One region of the Streptomyces sp. NPDC026301 genome, then DNA from elsewhere that is predicted to be linked to it. Evidence: riboswitches for the same ligand, from Rfam matches in the RefSeq annotation. Region 1 holds a riboswitch; each other region holds the start of a gene.
What was found. A riboswitch is a leader RNA that binds a small molecule or an ion and turns the genes downstream of it on or off. The one in region 1 is predicted to bind cyclic di-AMP.

Region 1 (4,446 bases):
TCCAGGGCGGCCAGGACGCGGCGGCCGCGCTCGGTGGCGAGGTGTGCGGCGGCCTTGCCGGAGCGGGCGCTGTCCACGTCGGTGCCCGGACGGTACTTGCCGGTCAGGAAGCCGGAGGCAAGGCCGTAGTACGGCATGGCGCCCAGACCGTGGCGGGCGGCGATGTCGCGCAGCGGGCCCTCGTACGTGTCGCGGGAGACGAGGTTGTAGTGCGGCTGGAGGGCGACGTACTTGGCCAGGCCCTCGCGTTCGGAGAATTCGAGTGAGGCCTGGAGCCGCTCGGGCGAGATGTTGGAGGCGCCGATCTCGCGGACCTTGCCGGCCTTCACCAGGTCGTCGAGGGTGGAGATGATCTCGGAGACCTCGACGGACTCGTCGTCGTAGTGGGTGTAGTAGAGGTCGATGTGATCGGTGCGGAGGCGGGTCAGGGACTCGTCGACGGCCGCCTTGATGTTGGCGGCGGACAGGCCCTTGCGGTCGGGGAGGGCGCCGACCTTCGTGGCGATGACGAGGTCGGAGCGGTTGCCGCGGGCGGTGTGCCAGTCGCCGATGATCGTCTCGGATTCGCCGCCCTTGTTGCCGGGGGCGAAGACGGAGTAGGCGTCGGCCGTGTCGATGAAGTTGCCGCCGGCCCCGGTGAACGCGTCCAGCACCTCGAAGGACGTCGCCACGTCGGCGGTCCAGCCGAAGACGTTGCCGCCGAGGGAGAGGGGGGAGACCGTGAGCGAGCCCAGGGGCTTGGTGGCGGCGACGGGGACGGGGCCGTGGCCGGGCGTGGGGGCGGAAGAAGCGGAAGACGTGGACATGTGAGCGTCAGCGGGGTTGGGAGGCGGAGTTATTCCGGGACGTGACGGGGCGTCACTCGAATGCCGACTGCCTGCCGCCCTAGCGGTTACTGAGCGGGGACGGTGCCTCCTGGACCGTCCAGCCGTTGCCGTCGGGGTCCTTGAAGAACATGAAGGAGTTCCACGTCTCGCCGCGGCCTTCGGCCCAGCCCTCGGCGCCGAGATGCTGTACCGGACCGACCTCCACCCCGCGCCGTACCAGCTCCGCGTGGGCCGCTTCGATGTCCACCACGCACAGCTGCAGGCCCTGGAGCGAGCCCGGGGCCATGGCGGACTGGCCGGGTGCCGGCGGCAGGCCCTGGATGAGGGCGATCGAGCAGCGCGAACCGGGCGGGGTCAGCTGGATGATCCGTACCCCTTCGGCGACTTGCGAGTCCACGTCGGCCTTGAAGCCGCACTGTTCTTCGTAGAAGCGCTTCGCACGGTCCTGGTCGGTGACGGGGACGGTGACAACTTCGAGGGTCCACTCCACTGGGGCCGTCCTTGGCTCGGCGCCGTTCTTCTTGGGGCGCGGTGGCGGGGGCCCGTTCATTCTGCGGGAGCGGGATGGGTTGCGCTCGCCGGACGGCCGAAGATACGCCCGGCGGCCCGATGGCCCCCGCGGTGTGCGGGTGGCCATCAGGGCCGCCGTGGTGTGCGGGCCCGCGCTACGCGGAGACCCGGCCGTCGGCCACCGCCTCTCCCCTCCTGCTAGTACGCCCGGTTCCCGGTCGCGGCGGAGCGGGGCGCACGAGGCGGCGGCGACGGCGGACAAGTGCCCCGGACGGGCGGACGGAAGCCCGGCGGGCGGAGGATGGCCCGAAGGCGCGCCCGAAGACGACCCCGAAGGCGACCCCGGAGAGCGGGCGTTCTCAGACCTTCACGCCATCGTCGTCATCAGACGTCGTCATCAGACGTCGTCGTCAGGCGTCGTCGTCAGGCGTCGTCGTCAGGCGTCGTCGTCAGACCTTCAGCCCGTGGTCGCGCAGCCACGGCATCGGGTCGACCGGCGTGTCCGGGCTCGGGCGGACCTCCAGGTGGAGGTGCGGGCCCGTGACATTGCCAGTGGCGCCGACCCGGCCGATGACGTCGCCGGCGTTCACCTTGCCCGAGGTCTTCACCATCGAGGAGAGGTGGCAGTACCAGAGCTCGGTGCCGTCGTCGAGGGTGACGACGATGCGGTAGCCGTACGAGCCCGCCCAGCCGGCCTGCGTGATCGTGCCGCCGTGCACGGCCTTGGCCGGGGTACCGGTCGGGGCGGCGAAGTCCAGCCCTGTGTGGTCGGCGGCCCAGCGGTCGCCGCCCTGTCCGAAGGTGGCGGTGATGGTGAAAGAGGAGACCGGGAGGGTGTAGCTCTTGGCCAGTTCGGCGAGCTCGGCGGCGCGGGCGGCGGCCGCCTTCTTGCGCGCCTCTTCCTCGGCCTTGGCCTTGGCTTCCGCCGCGGCCTTCTTCTTCGCGCTCTCGGCGTGCTTCTGGCGCTCGGCCGCGTCCGCCTCGGCCTGCTGGACCGCGGCCTGTTCGGCGGTCTCGCGGGCCTCCTGGTCGGCGGAGCTCTGCGCCTGTTCGGCCTGCTCCAGGATGCGGGCGCGGAGCGCCTCGCCGCCGCCCTGCGCGGACTCGCCGCCGCCCGCCCGGGTGAACGGGCCGCCCTGCGCACCGTCCGCGCCCGTACCGGAGGAGTCGTGGGAGACCAGACCGCCGATGCCCGGCAGGCTCTCCGCCGCGGGGAGTTTCTCGGATACGTGTTCGGCCATGCTGCCCAGGTCGGGCATGGATATGGAGACCTGCGGCTTGCCCTGCGCGGAGGCCATGCCGCCCGCGCCGACCGCCGCGATGACGCCGACGCCCAGGACCGTACTGCTGCGGGCGAGGCCGCCGCCGCGCTGCTTGGCCACGCGGTGCCGGCCGCGTACGGGGCGTACGGACTCCTCGGTGGGGTTCCACTCCTCCCACGGGCCGCCCGCCGCACCCGGATCGCTCACGGCGGGGAAGGTGGCGGTGTCGGCGGGCGCCGGCTCGGCGTGCGTCCTGGGGGACTCGTGGGTGCCGTGCGCCGCGTACGCATCGTGGGTGCGGTACGAGTCGTGCGCGAGGTGCGGGGACCCGGGAGACGGGTCGGGGGCAGGCTTGTTGGACGCCACGGGGGCGCACTCCTTTCCTTCCTTCTCGCCTACCGGGTTAGCTGACGGGTTCGGAGCAGGAAGGTCTCCTACGGGCGGCTCCGGGGGGAGTCGTCCGATTCACCCCAAGGTGGTGGTTCCCCGGTTCCCTGGGCAGGTGGTGCGGTGGTGAAGTGCGCTTATGGGATTCGGCGTCGGCCGCGCGGTGCCGCCTCTTGCGACGGCTGGTCCGACCGCGCTGCGTTATCGGACAGTAATGGACGGGACGGCCGGATTCCAAGCGTTCCCCGGAATCCGTACGCCCGCTGAGCTGGACTTATGCCACCAGTCATGACCAAATGGGGGCGAGTTGACCGGGCATCGGAAACCCGTAGCGGACTGATCGTTTGTCAGTTGTTATGCGGAGGGGTGCGCAGCGATTACGTACAGTGAGAGCAGTAACGTCTGATCATGGTCGTCAACAGCGCGCAGGCAGTGGCGGATCGGTACGCGGAGTTCTCGTGGCAGCAGGCGCGGGGCGAGTCCGAAGCGCATGAGGAGCTGACCGCCCGCATCAGCCAGGACCCGGAATTCTGCGACTTCCTGGGCGCCTCCCTGCCGCCCGGCAACAAGCAGCAGCCCAATCTCCTGCTCGCCGCCGTCCGTTACCTCGACGGCCCGCACGCCGACCAGGGGCCGCGCGGCGACTTCGCGTACCGCACGTGGCGCGAGTGGACGATCCGGCACTGGGACGACGTACGCGACGTCATGATGCGGCGGCTCACGCAGACCAACGAACCCGCGCGCTGCGCCACACTGCTGCCGCTCCTCGCCCGGCTCCCCCAGCCGCTCGCGCTCCTGGAGGTCGGCGCGTCGGCCGGGCTGTGCCTGCACCCGGACCGGTACCGCTATCGCTACGACGACGGACCGGAGTTCGGCGCTCCGGACAGCCCGGTCGTCTTTTCCTGCCGTACGTCCCCGGGCACGCCGGTACCGACCGGGCTGCCCCGGATCGCCTGGCGGGCGGGGATCGACCTGAACCCGCTCGACGTGGCCGACGCCGACGACGTGCGCTGGCTCCAGGCGCTGATCTGGCCCGGGTCGACGCCCGATGCGGCGGAACGTCAGCGGCGTCAGCGCGACGCCATCGAGGCCGTACGGCAGGCACCGCCGGCTCCGCTCGTGCGCGGCGACCTCCTGGACGAGCTGCCCGCGCTGGCCGCGCGGGCGCCGCGCGACGCGACGCTGGTGGTCTTCCACACGGCCGTGCTGACGTATCTGCCGCTGGAGCGCCGCGAGGAGTTCGCCCGGGTCGTACGGTCGGTCCTGGTGGACCGGGCCGGGCACTGGGTCTCCAACGAGCACCACAGCGTGCTGCCGTGGCTGCCCGGACCGCGCCCCGCCGACGCGCACCAGCTCACCCTCGCGCTCGACGGCCACCCGGTCGCCCTCACGGGCCAGCACGGACAGAGCGTGCAGTGGCTGGAGGAGGCACCGTCCCTACCCCTCCGGTCTTCGTAGCG
Region 2 (4,446 bases), on a different contig from region 1:
CCTGGTCGGCCTGAACCAGATGCAGGACTACTCGGTCAACAACATCAAGATCGGCGTCAAGCTCGCCGTCCTGATCGTGATCCTGGGCCTGGTCTACGTGAAGCGTGACGAGGAGAAGGTGGAGAAGCCGCTCTTCGGGCTCGTCGGCCTGCTCACGGTCGTCAACATCTTCATCGCGCTGCTCTGGACCTGAGCCGCCCCACCTTCGGCGCGACGAACCGCGCGACTGCCTCGTTCTCCGGGGCGGTCGCGCGGTTCGTCGTTTCCGGGCATGTGCCGCTCAGGCCGGCCGTACGCTCCCGTAGATCGGCATGTAGTAGATCGACTCCACGCGGACGCTCGCGCCCGGCTTCGGCGCGTGGATCATCTTGCCGTCGCCGATGTACATCCCGACGTGGCTGATGTCGTCGTAGAAGAACACCAGGTCACCGGGGTGAAGGTCCTTCGTCGCGACCCGCGTGCCGGTCTTCACCTGGTCCCAGGTCGTCCGCGGCAGCGAGACGCCCGCCGCCTTCCACGCCGCCTGGGTCAGCCCTGAGCAGTCGTACGACGTGGGGCCGGTCGCGCCCCACACGTACGGCTTGCCCAGCTGCGCGCGGGCGAAGGTGAGCGCCTTCTCCGCCTTGGTTGCGTACGCACCATCGGGCACCCCGGAGCCCGACCCCGTACCGGACCCGGTATCACCCCCGGAGCCGGTCCCGGACCCGCCGTCCGTACCGCCCGATCCGTCGTCCTGGTGCTCCCGCTGCTCGCGCTCGGCCTGCTCCCGCGCCAGCCGCTCGGCCTTGCGCTGCGCCTCGGCCTTCTTCTTGCGGTCCAGCTCCGCCAGCCGCGCCTTCTCCTGCGCGGTCAGCCGGGACAGCAGCTGCCGGGCCTCGGTCAGCTTGTCCTGGACGTCCCGCTTGGACGTCTTCAGTGACTCCTGGGACTTCTGCAGCTCCTCCAGGCTCCGGGTCGCCTGCGCCCGCTTGCGCGCGGCCTGCGCCTGCTGGTCCTGGTAGTCGGCGACCGCCTCCTGCTGGCGGCCGGTGAGCCGCTCCATCAGGTGGTTGCGGTCCACGAACTGCTGCGGGTCCCGGGCCAGCATCAGCTGGGCGGTCGGGCTCAGCCCGCCGGAGCGGTACTGCGCGGAGGCGAAGGTGCCCAGCTCGCGCCGGGCCTCGTTCATCTTCTCGGTCCGCTGGGCCGCGGCCTCGCGCAGCCCGTCCACCTTCTCGCGCTGCGTGCCGGCGCGCTCCTTGGCGGCGTTGTACTTCTGGGTGGCGACCTCGGCCTGCCGGTACAGGCCGTCGACCTTCTTCTTGACCTCTTCTATGGAGGGCTTGGGGTTTCTGGGTGCCGCGTCCGCGCTCTGGGTGAGCAGCGTGACGGAGGCGAGCGCCGCGGTGGTGAGCCCGGCCGCCGTACGGCGGTGCGCGGGCACGGCGAGGATGCGGGTGCGCGGCTTGCGATGAGACGCCAAGGCCGGCGACTCCTTCCGTGGACCGCCTACCGGGTTAGCTGTCGGGTTCGGGCGCGTGCCGCATCGCTGCGGCCGTACTACGGAAGGTGCCCTACGGCCGTACGGATCGCTCCGTGCCGGCCGATTCACCCCGGTCGTGCGTGTGGGTCCCCGGCTCCGGCCCGCCCTGGGTGCGGCGGTACGGACTCGGCGGGGCGGCCCGTGCCGGCGCTTTCGCCGGGCGGTGGGGCGGGCTGCCCGGTCGGCACGGTAGCCAACTCGTGTGACTTCTGTGAAGGCTGATGTTCGATATGCCCGAAACCTTTTCGTGATCTCGTCGTGTCCGGGTCGATGCCGGACCGGTTCCGACCACGCACTGTCCGGTGCCGTTCTCTGCCCGTGACCGCCCGCCTCGTGCCGTATTCTCCGCACCCCCGTAATCCCCGGAATTTCGCGGCCGGGGCCGGGTTGTCGGTGGGGCGGCCTAGACTCGGTGGGCGATGAGCAGCCTCTTTGACGACAGCTTCCTGGCGGACCTCGATTCCAAGGACGAGGAGCCGCCGCCTCCCGAGGACGAGGACCGTCCGGCAGCGGAGGAGGTGCCGCACGACCTCTTCGGCGGCCGCTTCGACGCGCCCGTGCAGCGGGACGCGTACTACCGCGACGGCGCCGCCCGCCCCGCAGTGGACCCGGCCGCGCTGCTGGAGGGGCTGAACGACGAGCAGAAGGCCGCCGTCGTGCACACGGGCGCGCCGCTGCTCATCGTCGCGGGCGCCGGCTCCGGCAAGACCCGCGTCCTCACGCACCGCATCGCGCATCTGCTCGGCGCGCGCGGCGTCCACCCCGGCCAGGTCCTCGCGATCACGTTCACGAACAAGGCCGCGGGCGAGATGAAGGAGCGCGTGGAGGAGCTGGTCGGCCCGCGCGCCAACGCCATGTGGGTGTCCACCTTCCACAGCGCCTGCGTGCGCATCCTGCGCCGCGAGTCCAAGAAGCTGGGCTTCACGTCGTCGTTCTCGATCTACGACGCCGCCGACTCCAAGCGCCTGATGGCCCTGGTCTGCCGCGACCTGGACCTCGACCCCAAGCGCTTCCCGCCCAAGTCCTTCAGCGCCAAGGTCTCCAATCTCAAGAACGAGCTCATCGATCACGAGGACTTCGCCGGGACGGCCGCCGACGGCTTCGAGAAGACCCTCGCCGAGGCGTATGCGATGTACCAGGCGCGGCTGCGCGAGGCCAACGCCCTGGACTTCGACGACATCATCATGACGACGGTGAATCTGCTGCAGGCGTTCCCGGACGTCGCGGACCACTACCGCCGCCGCTTCCGGCACGTGCTGGTCGACGAGTACCAGGACACGAACCACGCCCAGTACACCCTCGTGCGCGAGCTGGTAGGCCCCGGGACGCCCGAGGTGCCCGCCGCCGAGCTGTGCGTCGTGGGCGACGCCGACCAGTCGATCTACGCCTTCCGCGGCGCCACGATCAGGAACATCCTCCAGTTCGAGGAGGACTACCCGAACGCGACCACGATCCTGCTGGAGCAGAACTACCGCTCCACGCAGACGATCCTCTCGGCCGCCAACGCCGTCATCGAGCGCAACGAGAACCGCCGCCCGAAGAACCTCTGGACGGACGCCGGCACGGGCCCGAAGATCACCGGCTATGTCGCCGACACCGAGCACGACGAGGCGCAGTTCGTCGCCGACGAGATCGACCGGCTGACGGACGCGGGCGAGACCAGGGCCGGCGACGTCGCGATCTTCTATCGTACGAACGCCCAGTCCCGTGTCTTCGAGGAAGTCTTCATCCGGGTCGGGCTGCCGTACAAGGTCGTCGGCGGCGTGCGCTTCTACGAGCGCAAGGAGGTCCGGGACGTCCTCGCGTACCTGCGCGTGCTGTCCAACCCCGAGGACACCGTCCCGCTCCGCCGCATCCTGAACGTGCCGAAGCGTGGCATCGGCGACCGCGCCGAAGCGATGATCGACGCCCTCTCGGCCCGCGAGAAGATCACCTTCCCGCAGGCGCTGCGCCGCGTCGACGAGGCGTACGGCATGGCCGCGCGCTCTGCGAACGCCGTCAAGCGCTTCAACACGCTCATGGAGGAGCTGCGGACCATCGTCGAGTCCGGCGCAGGGCCCGCGACCGTCCTGGAGGCCGTCCTGGAGCGCACGGGCTATCTGGCCGAGCTCCAGACGTCCACGGACCCGCAGGACGAGACCCGCATCGAGAACCTCCAGGAGCTGGCCGCGGTCGCCCTCGAATTCGAGCAGGACCGCGACGAGGCCAACCCTGGCACCCTCTCCGACTTCCTGGAGCAGGTCGCCCTGGTCGCCGACTCCGACCAGATCCCCGACGAGGACGAGGAGGGCACGGGCGTCATCACGCTCATGACCCTGCACACCGCGAAGGGTCTGGAGTTCCCGACCGTCTTCCTGACCGGCATGGAGGACGGCGTCTTCCCGCACATGCGCGCGCTCGGCCAGACCAAGGAGCTGGAGGAGGAGCGGCGGCTGGCGTACGTCGGCATCACGCGCGCCCAGGAGCGCCTGTACCTCACCCGCTCCACGATGCGCAGCGCCTGGGGCCAGCCCCAGTACAACCCGCAGTCCCGCTTCCTGGAGGAGATCCCGGACGAGTACGTCGAGTGGAAGCGGACCGGGCCCGCGACGCCCTCCGCCTCCATGGGCGGGCTGTCCTCCGGCTCCTCCGGCCTGTCCGGCGGCTTCGGGGCCTCGTCCTCGGTGTCCTCCTCGCGGAGCAAGGCGGGCCCGAGCGGCTTCGCGACCCGGCGGGCGAAGGACCGCCCGGTGGTCGCGCTGACGATCGGCGACCGCGTCACGCACGACAGCTTCGGGCTGGGCACGGTCGTCGGGGTCAAGGGCAGCGGCGACAACGCCGAGGCCACGATCGACTTCGGCGGCGAGAAGCCGAAGCGGCTGCTGCTGCGGTATGCGCCGGTGGAGAAGCTGTAACCGGTGGGGAAGCTGTAGTCGTACGCCGAC
Region 3 (4,446 bases), on a different contig from region 1:
CCGCCGGCGCCGGACGGCGCAGCCGGTGGGCGGGCAGCGCGTGCTCCACATGGGCGGCGGTCAGTGCGCGGGCGCGCTCGGCGTCGCCGCGCGCCACCGCGTCCACGATCGCGCCGTGCTCCTGCCAGGACCGGTCCGCCTCACCGGGCGACGGCTGGTCCAGGTCGATCGCGTACACCCAGTCGATCTTGCGGCGCAGCTGGGTGAGCAGCGCCGTCATGCTCGCGCTGCCGGACGCCTGGGCGAGCGTCTCGTGGAACCAGCAGTCCAGTTGCCGCAGGTCGGCGGCGCTGCCGTGGCGGGCCCTCGCACGCCCCAGGCGGACCAGGCCGCGCAGTACCTTCAGATGGGCGGCCGAGCGGCGGGCCGCGGCGCGGGCGGCGCCCAGGGGCTCCAGGAGGAGGCGGATGTCCAGGAGGTCGGCGGCCTCCTGCTCGGTCGGCTCGGCCACACACGCGCCCGCGTGCCGCCGCGTGGTGACGAACCCCTCGGACTCCAGCGTGCGCAGCGCTTCGCGTACGGGGACGCGGGAGACGCCGTACCGGGACGCGAGCAGTTCCTCGATCAGCCGGGAGCCGGGCGGGAACGTTCCGGAGACGATGTCGTCGCGAATCGCCGTGCAGACCGCATGCGCCGAAATGTTCCCTCGCATCGTCCGTGCCTCCGCCGTAATCCTCTGGAAACGCCGTCCGGGCGGCGCCTTTTCCGTGACTCTATGACACCGGACCGGCATTTCCGATGGCCGTCACGAATTCATGGATATTTTTTGGCCAATGGGCGGGAGTTCCGGGGAGGCGGGGACGGGAGCGCAACGGGAGCGCATACGGAGACGCCGAAGCCCCGGCCGGGGGCCGGGGCTTCGGGTGGTACACGGGGAACGCCGTACGGTGCGCGGCCCCTCAGAGGCTCGGGTCCCTCAGACGCTGACGCCGTGCGAACGCAGGTACGCGATCGGGTCGATGTCCGAGCCGTACTCCGGGCCGGTGCGCGCCTCGAAGTGCAGGTGCGGGCCGGTGGTGTTGCCGGTGTTGCCGGACAGCGCGATCTGCTGGTTCGCGGAGACCCGCTGGCCCACGGAGACGCCGATGGACGACAGGTGGCCGTACTGGGTGTAGGTGCCGTCGTTCATCTTGAGGACGATGTTGTTGCCGTACGCGCCGCCCCAGCCGGCCTCGACGACCGTGCCCGCGCCGACGGCGTGGACGGCGGTGCCGGAGGCGGCGTGGAAGTCGATGCCGGTGTGGCTGCCGGAGGACCACAGGCCGCTGGACGCCTTGTACGGGGTGGAGACGTAGCTGCCGGCGATCGGCGCGACGAAGCCACTGGCGCTGAGCGTGGTACGGGCGTCGGAGCGCGAGGCGCGCTTCTCCGCCGCCTTCTTCTTGGCGGCGGCCTTCTTCTCGGCCGCCTCGGCCGCGGCCTTGCGCTGAGCCTCCTGGGCCTTCTTCTTGGCGGCCTCGGCGTTCTTGACGGCGGCGTCCTCGACCTGCGTACGGGCGGCGGCGACCTCGGCGGCCTCCTCCTGCGCGTCGGCCTGGGCCACGATGTTGTCGGCGACCCGGTCGCCGGTGTCGGCGATGGCGCGGGTCAGGCCGGTGTCGGTGGCGGCCGGGTCCTCGGCGGCGGCCAGCGCCGGGGAGGCGATGGACACGACGACACCGGTCGCGGCGGCTATGCCGGCGATGTTGCGGGTGGTCCGGGCAGCACGGCCGGGGCGGCGGTGCTTGCCGGTGGCACGGGTGAACGCCATGACCGGCGCACTCCTTTCCTTCCTTCTCGCCTACCGGGTTAGCTGACGGGTTCGGAGCAGGAAGGTCTCCTACGGCGGCCTCCGGAGAGGACGCCGATTCACCCCAAGGGGACATGTGGGTCCCCGGCTCCCCTGGCTCGCGCCGTACGGGGACTCGGCGATGACTGTCCGGCGGCCGCGGGCGCGGCGCAGTTCTGACGAACAGCCGGACCGACGCTAAAGGGGACATCTCGCGATCAGCAAACAGAATCGAGAGTTTGTGCCGGACGCCACACGGGGCGGAGGCAACCACCTACAGCATTCCGGACAAAAACGAAGATCCCGGGCCGCTTTGGCGGCCCGGGACCCTTTATGTCCTGCTATGTGAGCGGCGTTGGCACGGTTCAAGACACCCAGTGACGGGACCGGTACGACGCGTTCCGGCCCGTCCTTCCGCCGTACCGCGCAGGCGAATTCACCACCGCAACCGCCCCGGGACGGCGCCGGTCCGCGACCGCCGCCGGCCCGCCCCGCGTCAGCCCGTGACGACCGACACCTCGCCGATGCCCAGCTTCCGCACCGGCTCCGCGATCTGCGCGGCATCGCCCACCAGGACCGTGACGAGCCGGTCCACCGGGAAGGCGCTGACCGCGGCGGCGGTCGCCTCGACCGTGCCGGTCTCGGCCATGCGCCGGTACAGCTCCGCCTGGAAGTCGTCGGGGAGGTGCTGCTCGACCTGGTCGGCCAGCGTCCCGGCGACGGCGGCGGCCGTCTCGTACTTCAGCGGCGCCACGCCGACCAGATTCTGCACCGCCACGTCGCGCTCGGCGTCGGTCAGGCCCTCGGCGGCCAGCGTCCGCAGCACCTTCCACAGGTCCTCCAGCGCCGGACCCGTGGACTCCGTGTCCACCGAACCGCTTATGGCCAGCATCGCCGCGCCCGTGCCGTCACCGGAGGAGCGCAGCACCTGCCCGAAGGCCCGTACGCCGTAGGTGTAGCCCTTCTCCTCGCGCAGCACGCGGTCCAGGCGGGAGGTGAGCGTGCCGCCCAGGCAGTACGTGCCGAGCACCTGGGCGGGCCAGACGCGGTCGTGCCGGTCGGCGCCGATGCGGCCGATCAGCAGCTGCGTCTGGACGGCGCCGGGCCGGTCGACGATGACCACACGGCCGCTGTCGTCGGCGGTGATGGGGGAGGCGGCCACCGGCTCGGCGGCGGAGCCGGTCCACGCGCCCAGGGTCTCCTCCAGCGCCGCGTCGAGGTCCACCCCGGTGAAGTCGCCGACGATGACGGCGGTGGCCGTGGCGGGGCGTACGTGCGCCTCGTAGAAGGCGCGGACAGCGGCGGCGTCGATGCGCGCCACCGTCTCCTCGGTGCCCTGGCGCGGCCGGGACATCCGGGAGGTGGCCGGGAACAGCTCCTTGGAGAGGGCCATCGCGGCGCGCCGGGCCGGGTTGGCCAGCTCGTGCGGGATCTCGTCCAGGCGGTTGCGCACCAGGCGCTCGACCTCGCTGTCCGGGAAGGCCGGGGCGCGCAGGGCGTCGGCGAGCAGGCCGAGCGCCTTCACGAGGCGGGAGGCCGGCACCTCCAGGGAGACGCGGAGGCCGGGGTGGTCCGCGTGCGCGTCCAGCGTGGCGCCGCAGCGCTCCAGCTCGGCGGCGAACTCCTCGGCGTCGTGCTTGTCGGTTCCCTCGGAGAACGCCCGCGCCATGATCGTGGCGACGCCGTCCAGGCCCTCGGGCTCGGCGTCCAGCGGCGCGACGAGGTTGATCTCGACGGCCACGACCTGCTGGCCCGGGCGGTCGGCGCGCAGCACCGTCAGGCCGTTGCCGAGCGCGCCGCGCACCGGGGCCGGGAACGCCCACGGCTTCGGCTGCCCGGCCTGCGGCTGCGGGTGGAAGGTCATGGTCGGGGTCACGGCGTCGGTCACTGGGCCGCCTCCTCGGTCTTGGTCTCGGTGTCGTTCTGGACGGCGGCCGCGGCGGGCTCCGGCTCCCCGGCGGCCGCGGCCTCGGCCCCGGCGGGCAGGGTCGGCTCGTAGACCAGCACCGCGCGGTTGTCGGGGCGCAGCCGGGCGGCGGCGACCGCCTGCACCTCGTCCGGGGTGATGTCCAGAACGCGCTGTACGGCGCTCAGCGCGAGCTGCGGGTCGCCGAACAGCACCGCGTACCGGGCCAGTTCGTCCGCGCGCCCGGCGACCGTCTCCAGGCGGTCCAGCCACTCGCGCTCCAACTGGGCCTGCGCGCGCTCCATCTCCTCGGCGGTCGGGCCCTCCTCGGCGAAGCGCTTCAGCTCCTCGTCGACGGCCCGCTCGATGGCGGGCACCTCGACGCCGTGCGAGGTCTTCACGTCCAGCCAGCCCAGCGAGGGCGCGCCCGCCAGGCGCAGCAGGCCGAAGCCCGCCGCGACGGCGCTGCGGTCGCGGCGCACCAGGCGGTTGTAGAGCCGGGAGGACTCGCCGCCACCCAGGATCGTCAACGCGACGTCCGCGGCATCAGCCTCACGGGTGCCGTCGTGCGGCAGCCGGTACGCCGCCATGAGGGCGCGCGAGGGCACCTCCTCCTCGACGACCTCGCGCAGCTCCCGGCCCATGATCTCGGGCAGCGAGCCGTCCCGCGGCGGCTGCTTGCCGTCGTGGCCGGGGATGGAGCCGAAGTACTTCTCCACCCAGGCGAGGGTCCGCTCGGGGTCGATGTCGCCCACGATGGACAGCACGGCGT

Region 2: linked by a shared signal. The riboswitch ahead of ACZ4MH_RS10500 (C40 family peptidase) and the one ahead of ACZ4MH_RS26795 (M23 family metallopeptidase) in region 1 are both predicted to bind cyclic di-AMP.
Region 3: linked by a shared signal. The riboswitch ahead of ACZ4MH_RS25300 (M23 family metallopeptidase) and the one ahead of ACZ4MH_RS26795 (M23 family metallopeptidase) in region 1 are both predicted to bind cyclic di-AMP.

Annotation. Positions count from the first base shown of each region.
Region 1 is NZ_JBVHPN010000017.1:20,273-24,718, forward strand. It holds gene ACZ4MH_RS26785 (aldo/keto reductase) at 1-806, opposite strand, end outside; gene ACZ4MH_RS26790 (VOC family protein) at 886-1,317, opposite strand; gene ACZ4MH_RS26795 (M23 family metallopeptidase) at 1,787-2,965, opposite strand; cyclic di-AMP (ydaO/yuaA leader) riboswitch at 2,977-3,119, opposite strand; gene ACZ4MH_RS26800 (DUF2332 domain-containing protein) at 3,395-4,444, shown strand; gene ACZ4MH_RS26805 (PP2C family protein-serine/threonine phosphatase) at 4,424-4,446, opposite strand, start outside.
Region 2 is NZ_JBVHPN010000005.1:175,289-179,734, reverse strand. It holds gene ACZ4MH_RS10505 (hypothetical protein) at 1-193, shown strand, start outside; gene ACZ4MH_RS10500 (C40 family peptidase) at 281-1,462, opposite strand; cyclic di-AMP (ydaO/yuaA leader) riboswitch at 1,471-1,650, opposite strand; gene pcrA (DNA helicase PcrA) at 1,942-4,416, shown strand.
Region 3 is NZ_JBVHPN010000015.1:72,385-76,830, forward strand. It holds gene ACZ4MH_RS25295 (GntR family transcriptional regulator) at 1-652, opposite strand, end outside; gene ACZ4MH_RS25300 (M23 family metallopeptidase) at 917-1,750, opposite strand; cyclic di-AMP (ydaO/yuaA leader) riboswitch at 1,763-1,920, opposite strand; gene ACZ4MH_RS25305 (M16 family metallopeptidase) at 2,265-3,632, opposite strand; gene ACZ4MH_RS25310 (M16 family metallopeptidase) at 3,653-4,446, opposite strand, start outside.